2 regions of the Paenibacillus mucilaginosus 3016 genome follow, and region 1 is predicted to be linked to the other one. Evidence: riboswitches for the same ligand, from Rfam matches in the RefSeq annotation. Region 1 holds a riboswitch; the other holds the start of a gene.
What was found. Region 1 has a riboswitch for FMN ahead of ribD (bifunctional diaminohydroxyphosphoribosylaminopyrimidine deaminase/5-amino-6-(5-phosphoribosylamino)uracil reductase RibD). Riboswitches for the same ligand answer to the same signal wherever they lie in the genome.
Positions count from the first base shown of each region.

Region 2: another riboswitch for FMN. It lies ahead of PM3016_RS17220 (DMT family transporter); the one in region 1 lies ahead of ribD (bifunctional diaminohydroxyphosphoribosylaminopyrimidine deaminase/5-amino-6-(5-phosphoribosylamino)uracil reductase RibD).

Region 1 covers NC_016935.1:3,403,307-3,410,830, reverse strand. Annotated here, with positions in the region: gene PM3016_RS14755 (bifunctional 3,4-dihydroxy-2-butanone-4-phosphate synthase/GTP cyclohydrolase II) at 1-628, opposite strand, end outside; gene ribE (riboflavin synthase) at 693-1,361, opposite strand; gene ribD (bifunctional diaminohydroxyphosphoribosylaminopyrimidine deaminase/5-amino-6-(5-phosphoribosylamino)uracil reductase RibD) at 1,400-2,512, opposite strand; FMN riboswitch at 2,910-3,082, opposite strand; gene PM3016_RS14740 (peptidylprolyl isomerase) at 3,113-3,544, opposite strand; gene lysA (diaminopimelate decarboxylase) at 3,690-5,024, opposite strand; gene PM3016_RS14730 (spore germination protein) at 5,328-7,295, opposite strand; gene PM3016_RS14725 (stage V sporulation protein AB) at 7,370-7,524, opposite strand, start outside.
Region 2 covers NC_016935.1:3,957,340-3,964,863, reverse strand. Annotated here, with positions in the region: gene PM3016_RS17235 (DMT family transporter) at 1-482, shown strand, start outside; gene PM3016_RS17230 (DegV family protein) at 719-1,564, opposite strand; gene PM3016_RS17225 (GAF domain-containing protein) at 1,773-2,252, shown strand; FMN riboswitch at 2,339-2,495, shown strand; gene PM3016_RS17220 (DMT family transporter) at 2,627-3,607, shown strand; gene PM3016_RS17215 (YhgE/Pip domain-containing protein) at 3,783-4,871, opposite strand; gene PM3016_RS17210 (MarR family winged helix-turn-helix transcriptional regulator) at 4,902-5,333, opposite strand; gene PM3016_RS17205 (oxidoreductase) at 5,502-6,347, opposite strand; gene PM3016_RS17200 (helix-turn-helix domain-containing protein) at 6,465-7,337, opposite strand; gene PM3016_RS17195 (GNAT family N-acetyltransferase) at 7,401-7,524, opposite strand, start outside.

The DNA of each region.
Region 1 (7,524 bases):
GGTAGGCGATCAGATCCTGGATCGTAATGATCTTGAGGTCATGCTTCTTCGCAATCTCCATCAGCTCGGGAACACGGGCCATCTCGCCGTCTTCCTTGATCACCTCGCAGATGACGCCTGCCGGATACGACCCGCACAGGCGGGCCAGATCCACGGCCGCCTCCGTGTGGCCGGCACGGCGCAGGACGCCCCCCTTGCGTGCCACCAGCGGGAACATGTGGCCCGGACGGCGGAAGGCATGGGGCTTCGTCGCCGGGTCGATCAGCGCCTGCACGGTACGCGAGCGCTCCGCCGCCGAGATGCCGGTGGTCGTCTCCACCGCGTCCACCGATACGGTGAACGCCGTACCGTGGTAATCGGTATTGCGGGCGACCATCGGCGGAAGATCGAGCTCCTGCGCCCGTTCCTCGGTAATCGGCACGCACACCAGGCCGCGGCCTTCTTTAATCATGAAATTGATAACTTCGGGCGTGGATTTCTCGGCCAGCGCCACAAAGTCCCCCTCGTTCTCGCGGTCTTCGTCGTCGACGACGATAATGACCCGCCCCTCATTCAGATCGGCCAAGGCCTCCTCAATGGTATGAAACCGGAGCTCCGGGGACTTTCCTTCTTGATTTGCTTCCGACATAAGCTCTCGCCCTCCTTCAGTACGGTTCTCTCCGTCTCCTGCCCTGCTCTTTGTACCGGCTCCTTTAGAGGAACCCGTTGTCGCTCAAAAAATCGGCAGTCAGCCGGCCGCGGGCACGGGACATGGAACCCCCCTGTCCTCCCTGGAACCCAAGCAGCCGCTCGATATACTTGCCGAGCACGTCCGCTTCGAGATTCACTTCGTCGCCGGGCTTCTTATGCTGCAGCACGGTCTCGGCCAGGGTATGGGGAATGATCGAGACCGTGAATTCCGCGTTGTCCGCCTCTACGACGGTCAGGGAGATTCCGTCGATCGTGATCGAGCCGTGCGGCAGCACATATTTGAGCAGGCCGGGGTCCTTCGGCGAGACACGGAACACCACGGCGTTTGCCTCCGCGGTGCGGCCCACGATTGTGCCGGTTGAATCGACATGGCCCTGCACGATATGGCCGCCGAACCGCCCGTTGGCCGCCATCGCACGCTCCAGGTTGAGGGGCGAGCCGGAGGACAGGCGCTCGAGGTTCGTCCGGCGGAAGGTCTCCGGCATCACGTCGACCGTGAACGACTCCTTGTCGTAAGACACGACCGTTAAGCAGACCCCATTGACGGAGATGCTGTCGCCGAGCTTCACATCCTCCAGCACGCGGCTTGCCCCGATGGTCAGCACCATGGCCTCCCCCTGTCTGGCGATCCGCCGCAGCGTACCGATTTCTTCAATAATGCCAGTAAACATGGTTGATTCCTTCCTTTCGCCGCCGTGCCAGCTTCAAGCTAGCTGTCGGCAGCCTCATAGCTGGGGTATCCCGTGAAGCAGACATCCTCCCCGAAGGTCTCTACGGTCATCCGTTCAAGACGAATCGCCTGCCGCATCGCACGGAACCCCGGGAAATCGAACGTGCCGGGGGCCTCCGCCCCGCCGCCGATAATCTTCGGTGCGAAGAACAGCACAAGCTTGTCGGCCAGCCGCCGCTCCAGGAAGGCGCCGGCCAGCTTGCCGCCCGCCTCCACGAGTACGGAGCCGATCTCCAGCTCCCCGAGCCGTGCGAGGGCGGCTTCGAGATCGACCGCAGGTCCCGGGCCGCAGTCAATGACCTGCACGCCGAGCGCCTCCAGCGCACGCCGGCGGTCCTCCGGGGCCTCCGCCGTCGTGAGCACGATCACGGGCGCCTCGCCGTCATGCAGCAGCTTCGACTCCAGCGGGATCCGCAGCATCGAGTCCGCGATGATGCGGACCGGCGAGAGCCCGGGCACCGGAAGCCGGGTCGTCAGCTGCGGATCATCGGCCATCACCGTGCCGACGCCCGTGAGGATCGCCTGGTGGCGGTGCCGCAGCGTATGCACGTAGCCCCGTGCGGCTTCCCCGGTGATCCACTTGCTGTCGCCGCCCGCCGCGGCCACTTTGCCGTCCAGCGTGCTCGCCGTCTTCACCGTAACGAACGGCCTCCGCGTCACAATATATTTGTTGAACGCTTCGTTGAGCGCCTCCGACTCCGCCGCCAGCACGCCTTCGGTGACCTCGATGCCCTGGGCCCGCAGCCGGGCGATGCCGCTGCCGGCCACCACGGGGTTCGGGTCCACCGCGGCAACGACGACCCGCTTGACGCCTTCGCGGATCAGCCGGTCGCTGCAGGGGCCGGTACGGCCGTGATGGCTGCAGGGCTCCAGGGTCACGTAGGCCGTGCTGCCCGCCGCTTCGGCTCCGGCCATGTTCAGCGCGTGGATCTCGGCATGCGCATCGCCGCGCTTGAGATGGGCCCCCATACCGACCACACGCCCGTCCTTGACGAGCACGCAGCCTACGACCGGGTTGATGCCGGTTTGGCCGGCGGCTGCGGCAGCCAGCTGAAGAGCAATCCGCATATACATCTCGTCATTGATGATCATCCCATTCCACTCCTCCCCCGTCGTTCCTGCGGGAGCAGCCGCCGGGCTTCGGTTCATCCCGTTCGGCCGCTCCGCGCCTACTCCGGTATTCTTCCCGGTAAACGCACAAAGGCCCCTGTTTGCCGAAGCAAAAAGGGGCCAAAGGAATCGCGGTAGAGCGAAATCGGATGTGCGAAAGTACACGCGCCTTCCGGGTAAAACACCCGTAGTCGCATGTGAAAGCTTGGATTAAGCTACTCCCGATCACGGCAAGAGCTCCGCCGGACACACCGCTCCCTGTTCCTGCCTGCGCCCGAACAGACGATGCGTCATGAACGCACGTCAGCGGACAGCAAGGCTCGAACGGGACTCGCCCGCCTGGCTTGCTCTTCCCGGACCGGACATTCGATCCGTTTCGCTTCCCCTTCTCCCATCCAGACTATACTGTCGGTCTCGGAATTGCACCGAGTCCACCGGCATCTTCCTTTCCGCCAGGAAATGAAGATGCGCGGGTCACGGACTGAGGGCGGCTCAACTCGTGAGCCGTCCATCACCGCCGGTAGGGAATTTCACCCTGCCCCGAAGGTTCAAGCTATTGAAATTAACTGCTGAGCCGCAAGCTTACGCTTCCACGACCTGCACGGTTTCCATCTTCTCGCGTCCCTTGAACGCGTCCACATGCTCCATGCCCTTCACGACTTTGCCGAACACCGTGTGCTGGCCGTCAAGATGAGGCTGCGGCGCGTAGCAGATGTAGAACTGGCTTCCGCCCGTGTTGCGGCCGGCGTGAGCCATGGCCAGCGTTCCGCGCTCATGCTTGTTCGGGTTGATCTCGCAGTTGATCGTATAGCCGGGACCGCCTGTACCGGTACCGTGTGGGCAGCCGCCTTGAGCTACAAAGCCCGGAATGACGCGGTGGAACGGAATGCCGTTATAGAAGCCGGAGTTCGCCAGCTTCTCGAAGTTGGCCACCGTGTTCGGTGCGTCATTCTCGAACAGGTCGAGTACGATTTCGTTGCCGTCTGCCATCTTGATAATCGCTTGTTTAGCCATGATATGTACACTCCTTAGATTCTTGTCCATTATGGTGGCCGCAAGGATTGCCGGCCGATCTTCTCTATTCTACTATGAAACGGGCTCTTGCACAAATAGACCGGCCGCCCCTGCTAAATCAGGGTACGGCCCGGTCCCTCCGCGTTTAGAGGCTCTTCACCACCGGACGCTGAAGACGCTCCGGAATCACGTCATTGCCGACGAGGTTCTCGAAGGTCTCGCGCTTCACGACGACTTCCGCCCGGCCGTCCTTGACGAAGACGACCGCGGGACGGCGGAGCCGGTTATAGTTGCTCGCCATCGCATAGTTGTAGGCGCCCGTGCTGCCCACGGCAAGCACATCGCCCGACTTCACCGCCGGCAGCTCCACGTCCCAGATCAGCATGTCGCCGCTTTCGCAGCACTTGCCGGCGATGGAGACCGTCTCTTCCGAAGCATCGTTCGCCCGGTTGGCAAGCAGCGCTTCATACTTGGCGCCGTATAAGGCCGGACGCGGATTGTCCGTCATCCCGCCGTCCACGGCAACGTACTTGCGCACCCCCGGAATATCCTTGTACGTGCCGACCGTATACAGCGTCGTGCCGGCCTCGCCGACAATGCTGCGGCCCGGCTCGGTCCAGATCTCCGGCAGCGGGTAGCCGTGCCGGCCGAACGTCGACTTCACCGCATCCGTAATGGCGCGGACATACTCCGCTACGGGAAGCGGCGTATCGCCGTCGACGTAGCGGATGCCAAAGCCGCCGCCGAGGTTGATGACCGGGAAGAGAACGCCGAGCTCCTCACGCATGGTTACCGCGAAGTTCGTGATCTTGTCCACGGCCAGCTCGAAGCCGCCGACCTCGAAGATCTGCGATCCGATGTGGGAATGAATGCCCAGCAGCTCGACGTGCGGCAGTGCCGAGGCCGTCTCCACCGCCTGCTTGGCGGCCCCGTTGCCGAGGTCGAAGCCGAACTTGGAATCTTCCTGTCCGGTCGATATGAATTCATGCGTATGCGCGTCGACCCCCGGCGTGATCCGCAGCAGGATCTTCATCCGCTGCTTCTTCTCGCCGGCGATGGCGTTCAGCATCGCAAGCTCTACGAAATTATCGACGACGATGCAGCCGATTCTGGCGTCAACCGCCATCTCGAGCTCCTGCGGCGTCTTGTTGTTGCCGTGGAAGTGAATCCGCTCCGCCGGAAAACCCGCCTGCAGCGCGGTGTACAGTTCGCCGTCCGAGACGACGTCGAGCGACATGCCCTCTTCCTCCACGATCCGGCACATGGCCATGACGCAGAAGGCTTTGCTGGCATAGGCCACCTGAAACGGCAGACCCGATGCCCGGAAGGCGTCCACGAATTCGCGGCAGCGCTGACGGATCAGCTCTTCATCCATGACATACAGGGGAGTGCCCCACTGCGCGGCCAGCTCCACCGTGTCGCAGCCGCCGATCTCCAAATGTCCTTGCCCATTGATTTTGCTTGTGCCGTGTAGATACATCGTGCCCTGCCCCTTCTTCCCCTTGAAAACCGTCCGCCTTGGGGGGCGGAGGATGCCTATGGATAATAAAATAATAGTCCTATCGTTTTACATTACATTTAAAGTACCATATGTCCCCGGGGATGACAACAGCTAAGATCATCCGCTTTTTGCCGTTTTCCCGGTGGAGGGCGTGCCGGATCGGCATTTTTCTGTATAAGCAAAAAGAGCCCCTTGCCGGGACTCTCTGCCGTGCAGCCGTGCTGCCGTACCGCTGTATAAACCAAACCTGCGATGGAGGCGTCCAGCAGTCCCCGCTCCCGCTTACCGTACGGGCTGCCGCGTCCGGTCCGTCGTCTTCGTAAGGCTCATGCGCGTCTTCATCGAGAGGAACGGGCGGCGCACCATAATGTCTACCATCGCCTTCAGATTGAACGGAATGAACGGCCACATGTACGGCGTGTTGTAAGAGCGCTGCACCGACAGGAACACCACCAGGAATGTGGAGGCGAGCACGAAGCCCGGCACCCGGAAGATGGCGGCGGCGAGGAGCAGGCCCAGCCTGGAGATCCGGTTCGCCAGCGAAAGCTCATAGCTCGGGGTGGCGAACGTACCGACCGCCGCTACGGCCAGGTACATGATAACCTCGTTGACGAACAGCCCCGTCTTCACTGCAATATCCCCGATCAGGATCGCAGCGACCAGGCCCATCGCGGTAGCCAGCGGCGTCGGCGTATGCACGGCCGCCATCCGCATGAGGTCGATACCGAGCTCGGCGATCAGAAACTGCCCCAGCAGCGGAATGAGCCCTTCCTGCTGCGGCCCGACGAACTCGAGGCCTACAGGTTTGAGCTCCGGAGAGGAGACGACAAGGTACCAGAGGGGAAGCAGGAAGATCGACGCAGCGATCCCGAGGAACCGCACCCAGCGCAGATAAGAGCCCACAATCGGGGTCTGCCTGTATTCTTCGGCGTGCTGCACATGGTGGAAGAACGTCGTCGGAATGATCATGACCGACGGGGACGTATCGACCATGACGATCACATGCCCTTCGAGCAGGTGGGCGGATACCACGTCCGGCCGCTCCGAATACCGGACCATCGGGTACGGATTCCATCCCCTCCCGACAATCGCCTCCTCCAGCTGCTTCTCTGCCAGCGGCAGGCCGTCGACCTCCACGGCCTGGATTTTATCCTTCACGGCCTCCACCAGCTCCATATCGCAGATATCCGAGATATAGGCGATACAGACATCGCTCTTCGTGCGCTGACCCACCTTCGTGAGCTCCAGCTTCAGGCGGGGATCCCGGACCCGGCGGCGGACCAGCGTGACATTGGTCATGAGCGTCTCGACGAAGCCGTCGCGCGAACCGCGCACGACGCGTTCGAGGTCCGGCTCTTCGGTGCTGCGGGCCGGGAAGCTCTTGGCGTCCACGCAGATCGCTTCCGAATGGCCTTCGAAGAAGAACGCCGAGCCGCCGGCACTGACCGCATCGATCACCTTGCTGAGCTTTGCGGCCTTCTCGACCTGGATATGCGGAATCAACGCTTCGTCGAACAGGTCAATGACGGCGAGCCCGCCCAGCTTCCCGTCCTTTTTCTCCGCATCGCCTTGGCCCTGCGCATCCCCGGCTTCCTTACCGGCCCTGCGCCGTTCTCCCAGGTCCTCTCTCTCGTCGAACGCCCCATGGCGCCGGTCCTGCCCGTAATCCGCATAGGACAGCCGCTCGAGCACCGAGATCAGCGCCGTATCCTTGGCGAAGCCGTTGAAGTAGAAGATCCCGGTCTTCTGCCCCCCGAACACCATCTCGCGGAAGATGACGTCGAAGCTTTTGTTCAGCCCGACCTGCTCTTCGAGCGCCCGCTTCAGTTCCTCGAAGGTCTTCGGGATCACGTCCGCTTCCTTGAGCTCCTCCTCGCGCGGGGTCAGCTTTTTTTGGGCCTTGAGCGATTTGTCGTTCTTCTCGCCCGGCTTGATGCCCCGGCTATCTTTCTTCACTTCCTTCTTCTCCGGCTCGCGGCGGTGGGCGTGGATGATATTCCCTTCCGTATCGATCTCGAGCTTCTCGAGGTCCTTCTTCTGGGCCCCGGGACTTTTGAGCCCGGTCCGGGCCGGCTTCGCCGCCAGGCTTTGCTCCTTGATCTCCTCCAGCTTCGCTTCAAGCTCTTCTTTCAGCTGCTCCTTCAGATGCTCGTCCCGCTCCTCTTCCGGCTCGGTGTGCGCCTCTACGTGATCCTCCCTGCGCAGCGGAATGCTCTTGATCAATTTGGCCCGCTTCAACTGCTTCTGCATTGCTCAAGCACCTCCTGTGTCTGTCCTGTCTGTAGTCCTCTATCCGATCCATGGGCTCTTCACGACCCTGTTATTCACCCGATGACGCCGAGCCAATCGACCATGGAGCCGAGCACCTTCCCGAGAATCATGGCCATGAGCAGCCAGATGATATATCGCTCCATCCCGATCCGCTTGGCCAGAATAGGCAGCACGTTGATCACCTCGGTGAGCGCGGCCGCCAGCATCC
Region 2 (7,524 bases), 550 kb from region 1:
CGACGACCGAAGCCCTGCTCGGCGATCTGCTCTCCCTGCTGGGCACGGCGGCGGTAGCCGTACATATGATTCTGGGCAAAAAGCTCGTCTCCCGTGTCCCGTCGTTCCTGTACAGCTTCTTCGTCTTCCTGTTCGCCGCTCTGGTGCTTGCCGTGTACAACCTGGTGCTCGGGCACCCGTTCGGCGGCTATCCGGCGGCGGAGTGGGGCAACTTCCTGCTGCTGGCGATCGTCCCGACCCTCTTCGGCCACTATCTGTTCAACTGGCTGCTGAAGTACATGCGGCCCGAGTCCGTGTCGATGAGCGTCCTCGGCGAGCCCCTGGGCTCCACCCTGCTTGCTTACCTGCTGCTCGGCGAATCTTTGACCTGGCTGCAGGCCGCGGCCGGAGCCGTGCTGCTGAGCGGGGTCTGGATGTTCCTGCGGGCCAACGAGAAGCCGAAGGGACAGACGGTGAAGCTGCCGGAAGCCCGGAGCGCATAAGCCTGGTTCACGATCATACCTTCGAAGCGCTTCTCCCCCGCGGAGAGGCGCTTATTTTTGACTCCCCCTCCTTCTGCTGCTTCTGCTATCAGTATATCATCCTCCTTGCATTTCTGGTAATAAATGAAAGATAAAACCTCCTGCCCCCATCTCCCGCCGCAGCCCGGCATACGAATGTTCAAAAAAACCGGCTCCCCCTTCCGGGAACCGGTTTCTGGACCTCATAGGCTTGCCATCTATGCATAGCTGACGACGATCCCGCCCTCGCCGGCGTACGTGCCGATCACCGGCCCGACCTCCGTAATGAAGACCTCCCGGAACGGGTGCTTCGCAAGGATGCGGTCCAGTACGCCGCGCACTTCCTCTTCCGTGGTGCTGTGAGCGATCCCGATCACCTTGCCGGCTGCCGAGCCGCCAAGCTCGTCGATCTTGTCGATCAGGCGCGTGAGCGCGTTCTTCTTGCCCCGCACCTTGTCCACGACCTCGACGGTACCCTCTGCGCTCGCCTGCATGAAGAGCTTGATGTTGAGCACGGAAGCGATCGCTCCCTTGCCCTGGCTGAGCCGTCCGCCCTTCACCACATTCTCCAGCGTGTCGAGGTAGAAGAGCGTCTTCGCCCCTTCGGCAAACGCCTGCGCGGCGGCCGCCACTTCATCGAAGGTACGCCCGGCCTGGATCTCCTTCCACGACCGGTAAGCAATCAGCGCCTGCCCGATCGATGCCGTACGCGTGTCGATGACCTCGATACGCCGCGGGCTTCCTTCCTCGAGCACCATATTCCTGGCCATGACCGCATGCTGGTACGTACTGCTGAGACCGGATGACATCGCGATCACCAGGAGATCGTCTGCCGGATATCGTTCGAAGGCTTCCACAAAATCCTGGGGAGAGGGACTCGCGGTTTTGGGAAGAACTGAATTCGTTTTCATGATGGAATAAAAGGTCCGCATGCCCTGCTGGAGCTGGAAGGCCTGTTCTCCGAAGGTGACATGGAGAGGCACGATATGCAGCTTGCATTCCTCCGGCATCCCTTGAGGAAGATCGGCTCCGCCGTCCGTAATGATCCTGATGGTCAACCTCATCACTCATTTCTTAGATGTAGAGGGCATTCACCCTGCTTCGATTATGACATGGCCCGCGAGGCGCGGACAACCACTTTTTGCCCTCCGGGCGGCTCCCAGTCCGCTTTCTTAACAGCTCTGTCAAAATCTTGCCTAGAACTTCATGAAACGGGGAGCCAAATGCGTTACAATGGAGGGGTTCGACATTACCATGAAAGAAGGAATCCCCATGTTTCAATCCCTGACCTACTCCGGTACGCGGGAGGAGCAGTACGCGGCCTTGTGCTCGCAGCTTGCCGCCCTGGTGGCGGACGAGAGCTCCCGCATCGCCAATCTGGCCAACGCCTCGGCCCTGCTGAACCAGTTCCTAGGCCGCGTGAACTGGGTGGGCTTTTACCTCATAGAGAACAACGAGCTCGTGCTCGGGCCGTTCCAGGGCCTGCCGGCCTGCGTACGGATCCCGCTCGGCAAGGGCGTCTGCGGCACCTCCGCCTCCCTCAGGGAAACCGTTCGCGTTGCTGACGTGCATGAGTTCCCAGGGCATATCGCCTGCGACGCGGCATCCCAGTCCGAGATCGTCGTGCCGATCCTGAAGGACGGCGAGCTGCTCGGCGTGCTGGACATCGACAGCCCGGAGAAGAACCGCTTCGACGAAGAGGACCAGGCCGGTCTGGAAGCGTTCGTCCGGACCCTGGCAGCGGCATTGTAAGCCTTTTTCTGAAAATTTTCTGAAAAAGGGCCCAATACCGTCTTGTCAGGTCGGCTTACCTGTGTTACGATTCCACTTAACTGAATATGAACCTTCGGGGCAGGGTGCAATTCCCTACCGGCGGTGATGATACGTTCGTGTATCTCAGCCCGCGACTCCCGCTTCCGGCTTCGTGCCGGGGACGGGACTGACTTGGTGAGAACCCAAGGCCGACGGTGACAGTCCGGATGGGAGAAGGTGAAGAATGGCTTGTTCAAAAATGACTTTTGAACGAGTTTATTCGTCGATGCCCCCGTTGTTTCGTGCAGCGGGGGCATTTACTTTCGAAAGGAAGGTTCAATTCAAACACCACATCTTTCAGGGAGGTTTTTGAATTGGCAAACGCAGTCAGCCGTATCAACAACAGAAGCATGACCTGGAGCCGCGGCTCTCTCGGCATCTGGTATGTGGCCCTCGGGGCCGTCCTCTGGGGGCTCGATCCCCTGTTCCGCATCCTGCTCCTTGAGAGCTTCACGTCGGCCCAGATCGTCTTCATCGAGCATGTGCTGCTCGCTTTCGTCGCCGTCCCGCTGCTCATCAAGCACCGCAGATCGCTCGGCGGCAGGTGGAGCTGGGGCGTGATCGGCGCCCTGCTCTTCATCTCCTGGGGCGGCTCGGCGATCGCCACCGTGCTCTTCACGGCCGCCTTCTCGCACGGCAATGCCAATGCGATCCTGCTGCTGCAGAAGCTGCAGCCGCTGTTCGCAATCATCCTGGCGCGCGTGCTGCTGAAGGAAGCTCTGCCTTCACGGTTCTTCACGTACCTGGCCCTCGCGCTGGCCGGTACTTATCTGCTCACCTTCGGCTTCGCCGCTCCGCAGCTCGGCTGGACGGATCTCGGCACGGTGGCCTGCCTCTTCTCGATCCTGGCCGCTTCCCTCTGGGGCGGATCCACGGTGATGGGCAAATACCTGCTCGGCCGGGGGCTGGACTTCCCGGTTGTGACGTCCCTGCGCTTCCTGCTGGCGCTGCCGCTGCTCTCCGCTCTGCTGCTCGCAAGCAATGATGCCTGGGCGGTCACCGGCAGTGCGGGCGCGCTGACGGTCATCGGCATCAACCTGCTGTTCCAGGCGTTCTTCCCGGGGCTGCTCAGCCTGCTCCTGTACTACAAGGGGCTGTCCAGCACCAAGGCCTCCTACGCGACCCTTGCGGAGCTGTCCTTCCCGGCGGTCGGCGTTCTTGTGAACTGGCTGGTGTTCCACCAGGCTCTCACCGCAGGCCAGCTCGTTGGCTTCATCCTGATCTGGTCCACGCTGTGGTTCATGACCCGCACGCAGGATCAGACCGAGACGGTTCAAGGCACCGCGGCGGCCTAAGGGATGTACCGCGGCTCGCTGCCGCAGCACTTCATCAAGCTGGGCTCCGCCGCACAGAGGCGGGGCCCTTTTTTTCGGTATCCTGGCATTCAGGGCCCGCACAGCAAAAGAGAGAGTCCTTCCTTTTTGGAGGGACTCTCTCTTTTTTCCATGCTGCCCAGTATGGTACTCAGGCTTAAGCCGCAGATTGAACCGGGACAACCGCAGGCGCCTCTTTGATCAGCGCGATCCGAAGCACGCTGAGCCCCCAGGCAGCCAGGGTGATGAGCCCAAGGGACACCGCATAATCCGTTAGGGAGCCCCCGCCGTACACCAGGTTCATAGCCCCCTGGACCCCGTTCGGTACCGGGAGGAACGCCCCCAGATGACGATACAGCGGGGAGAGCATCGAGGCGGAGATGATGTTGCCCGCCGTCATCAGCTGGATTGGGATCAAGAATATGTTAAAGAGCGGTCCCGCATTGCCGAAGAGCACGAAGGCGAGCTGTGTCACGGCAATGCATGCGGCAAAGACAAGCATCTCAAATCCCCACACCTGCCAGAAGCTCCCCTGTACGGTCAGGAACAGCTTGCAAATCACAGCCAGCACGAACGGTACGACGACGGTGACCGCTGCCAGAAGCAGCTGCCTGGCGAAGAACAGCCGCCACCTGCCGTGCTGCCGTTTCAGGATCTGGGAGGCGAGATTGAACTGGATGTTCATCGTCATCACCGCAATATAAGGCAGGAAGCCGAGAATCATCGGCAGCATCGAGGTGGAGAAATCAGAGACACCGTTCATCTTCACCATCTCCGCCTGGATCGGAAGCGGCTTCGCATCCGGGACCACAACCGTGTTGAGCTGCGCCGTAAGCTTGCCCGCCATCCCCTCCATCACCGACTTCACGAGCTCGGAATTGCGCTCGTTCACATAATACGTCAGCTTCGCGCTGCCCCGCTCCTGCGCCTCAGCCGATGCGTCGGCCGGGATGACGATCACCATATCCGTCTTCCCCTCATTCAGCTTCGCCAGGGCATCCTGGCGGGACGGTTCGATCTCCGTCTGGAATGGCGCATGCTGAGCGACGTATTCTGCCATGGCGGCGCCTTTCTGCACATCCTCGTTCACCAGACCGATGTGGAGCCGGTCGAGCCTCTCCGCCGCTCCGCTGTAGCCCGTCATCCAGATAATCGTGAAGATCATCGGCACGAAGATTGCGAACACCAGGCCTACCCGGGTCGGTACCAATTGTAGCAGGGATCTTACTGTCGATTTCAATTCCATCCATCCTTTTCTCTCTCTGGCTGCAAAAAACTACTTTACCAAATTGCGATTAATTTTGTTGATGATCCGGATAAGCTCCTTGAACTCTTCCTGCGTTACGCCTTCCATTGCCTGAATGTACATTTGGTCGGACAAGGCCTGCAGCTCGTTCTGCTTGCGGCTCGCTTCGTCCGTAAGGCGGAGCACAAAAGCCCTGCGGTCGGCCGGATCGGCTTCCCGCCGCACCCATCCTTTGCTCTCCAGCTTCTCGATGATCTTGCCGACCGTCGGCTGGTCCTTGTACATCACTTCAGCCAGCTTCTTCTGGCTGATGCCATCCCGCATACGGAGCTGCATCAGCACGCCGAACTGCTCCGGTGTCAGATCGTGCTGCTTCATATGCGCGCTCATGACTCTCTTAATCAGAGAGGTCGTTGTATTCAGGATAAATCCGAGAGAGTGTTCCTCATGATCGAACTGCATCCCGTTCTTCCTGCCCCTTTCTCAATTAATAAGTATACTTATTATATGTGCACTTATTATCACAGTCAACCCTCCTGATTCTTCCCTTTCTTGCCTATGGAGAACCAGACCGACCGTCTGCATCTAAAAAAAGACCAGGGGGATCCCCCTGGCCTGGCTGCGATTGGACTACTTCACATCATCATGATCCGTACCGGTGATGACGTCATACCATTGTTCGATTTCGCTGTCCATCCTGTCTTTCTTTTCCTTATAATAGGCCAGCGTATCCTTGCCGAGCGGCAGGTGTACGGGCGGATGCTCGGAGCCGGCCAGCGTCAGGATCGCCTGGGCCAATTTTTTCGGGTCGCCAGGCTGCTTCTTGTTCACTTGTGTTGCAAAATTCCGCATTTCGCCTACCGTTTCCGCATAATCTTCGATTACGTTCCCGGATCGAATCAAGGAGCTCGCATCGAGGAAATCCGTCCGGAAAAAGCCCGGTTCCACTGCCGTCGTGTGGATGCCGAGAGGTGCCAGCTCCCGGGCCATCGCTTCCGTGATCCCTTCGACCGCGAATTTTGTCGAGCAGTACAGGCCCCATCCTGCCAGGCCGGTAAGTCCGCCAACCGACGAGAGATTGATGACGTGCCCCGAACGCTGCTTTCTCATCTGCGGAAGGACGGCGCGAATGACGTTCAAGCTGCCGAACACGTTCACTTCGTAATTGTGCCTCACTTCCGCATCCGTCGCTTCTTCCACTGCGCTGAGCAGTCCGTAGCCGGCATTATTGACAAGGACGTCGATGCGCCCGAAGTGACGTACCGCCTCCTCTGCGGCCTCCTTCGCCTGTTCTTCGTCCGTTACATCCAGCACCGTTACCAGTAAATTTGCAGGGTGGCCGAGCAGGGAAGCGAGCTGTTCCGGCTTGCTGCGGACTGTCGCCGCTACTTGATGTCCGGCTTGCAGCGCCGCTTGCACGAGTTCCAACCCGATCCCTCTCGATGCGCCTGTGATGAACCATACGTTCTTCTTCATTGTCCATTCTTCCCTTCTCATCTTTATGGTAAGTGACCGACCGATGAGTTAAGAATAACAGGACCATGCGCGCCCCACTTTGCCGTACGGTTCAGTTTATTTGTCATTTCGGCTCAATTAGACCGATTGCTGCCTGATCGAGGAAGGCGGGAAGCCGAAACGCTTTTTGAACGTCTTGGAAAAGTGCGCGACGTTCTCGAAGCCTGTAGTAAAACATACATCCGTGACCGACATCGACGATTTGGCGAGCAATTCTTTCGCTTTTTCCAAACGCCGCTCGCGGAGCCATTGGGACGGGGGACTGTTGTACATCGTCTGAAATTCCCGTTTGAAGCTCGATACGCTTCTCCCCGACAAGTACGCCAAATCGTTGATCGATACCGGATTCATCCAGTTTTCTTCCATGACCGCCGCAATACTCGTATCGCTGCGCCGTCTCAGCTGCAGAATCTGGCACAAAAACTCCGAATCGGCATCGGCCACGTCAAACAACAGCTCCAGCAGCTTGAGCCGGACCAGCTCCCCTTCGATTCTTTCCGGTTCGTTGAAGTACGGCTTCAGCGATTCCACGTATTTTTTCAACCGTTCCGTGACCGGTATGATGGAGACCGGAGCGTGCGCACTCGGCCGAAGCGCCGAAAGATTCGCCGTCTTCATATAGTCGGACAGCAGGTCATCCTTCAGAAAAAACATCATATATTCGAGAAGCAAATCATCCGGATCGCCGAACTTTTCGTACTGCACGGCAATGGCTTTATGGAGGAGCACCATTTGGCCCGGACGAACGGTAAACTGCTGTTCTCCGTACCGGATTCTGTAATTGCCGCGGTTCACGACCAGCACCAGATGGTCCTCCAAATACATCGAGCCTTGTTTATTTACGGTCAGCGTACAGGATTCAATAACCGACAGCCCTTTCAGCTTTAAAAACGACTGCGTCTGTGAGTCTGCCGTTAAGCCCTGCGGCACTTTGAGTGTTCGGTCATTCATGTGCGTAAAGCGGCCGTCGGCCGCTACCTCCTGTTTCGTTGTATGGTGCAGTGACAAGTCGCTTCAACTTGAGCAGACTTTCTGATAGAAAACCAGGGTCGCCCGTTCGTTCAGCCGCTTCTGCTCCCCGGTTCGGACGAATCCCATTTTCTCATACAGATAACAGTTGCGTGCTTCCTCCAGGAGC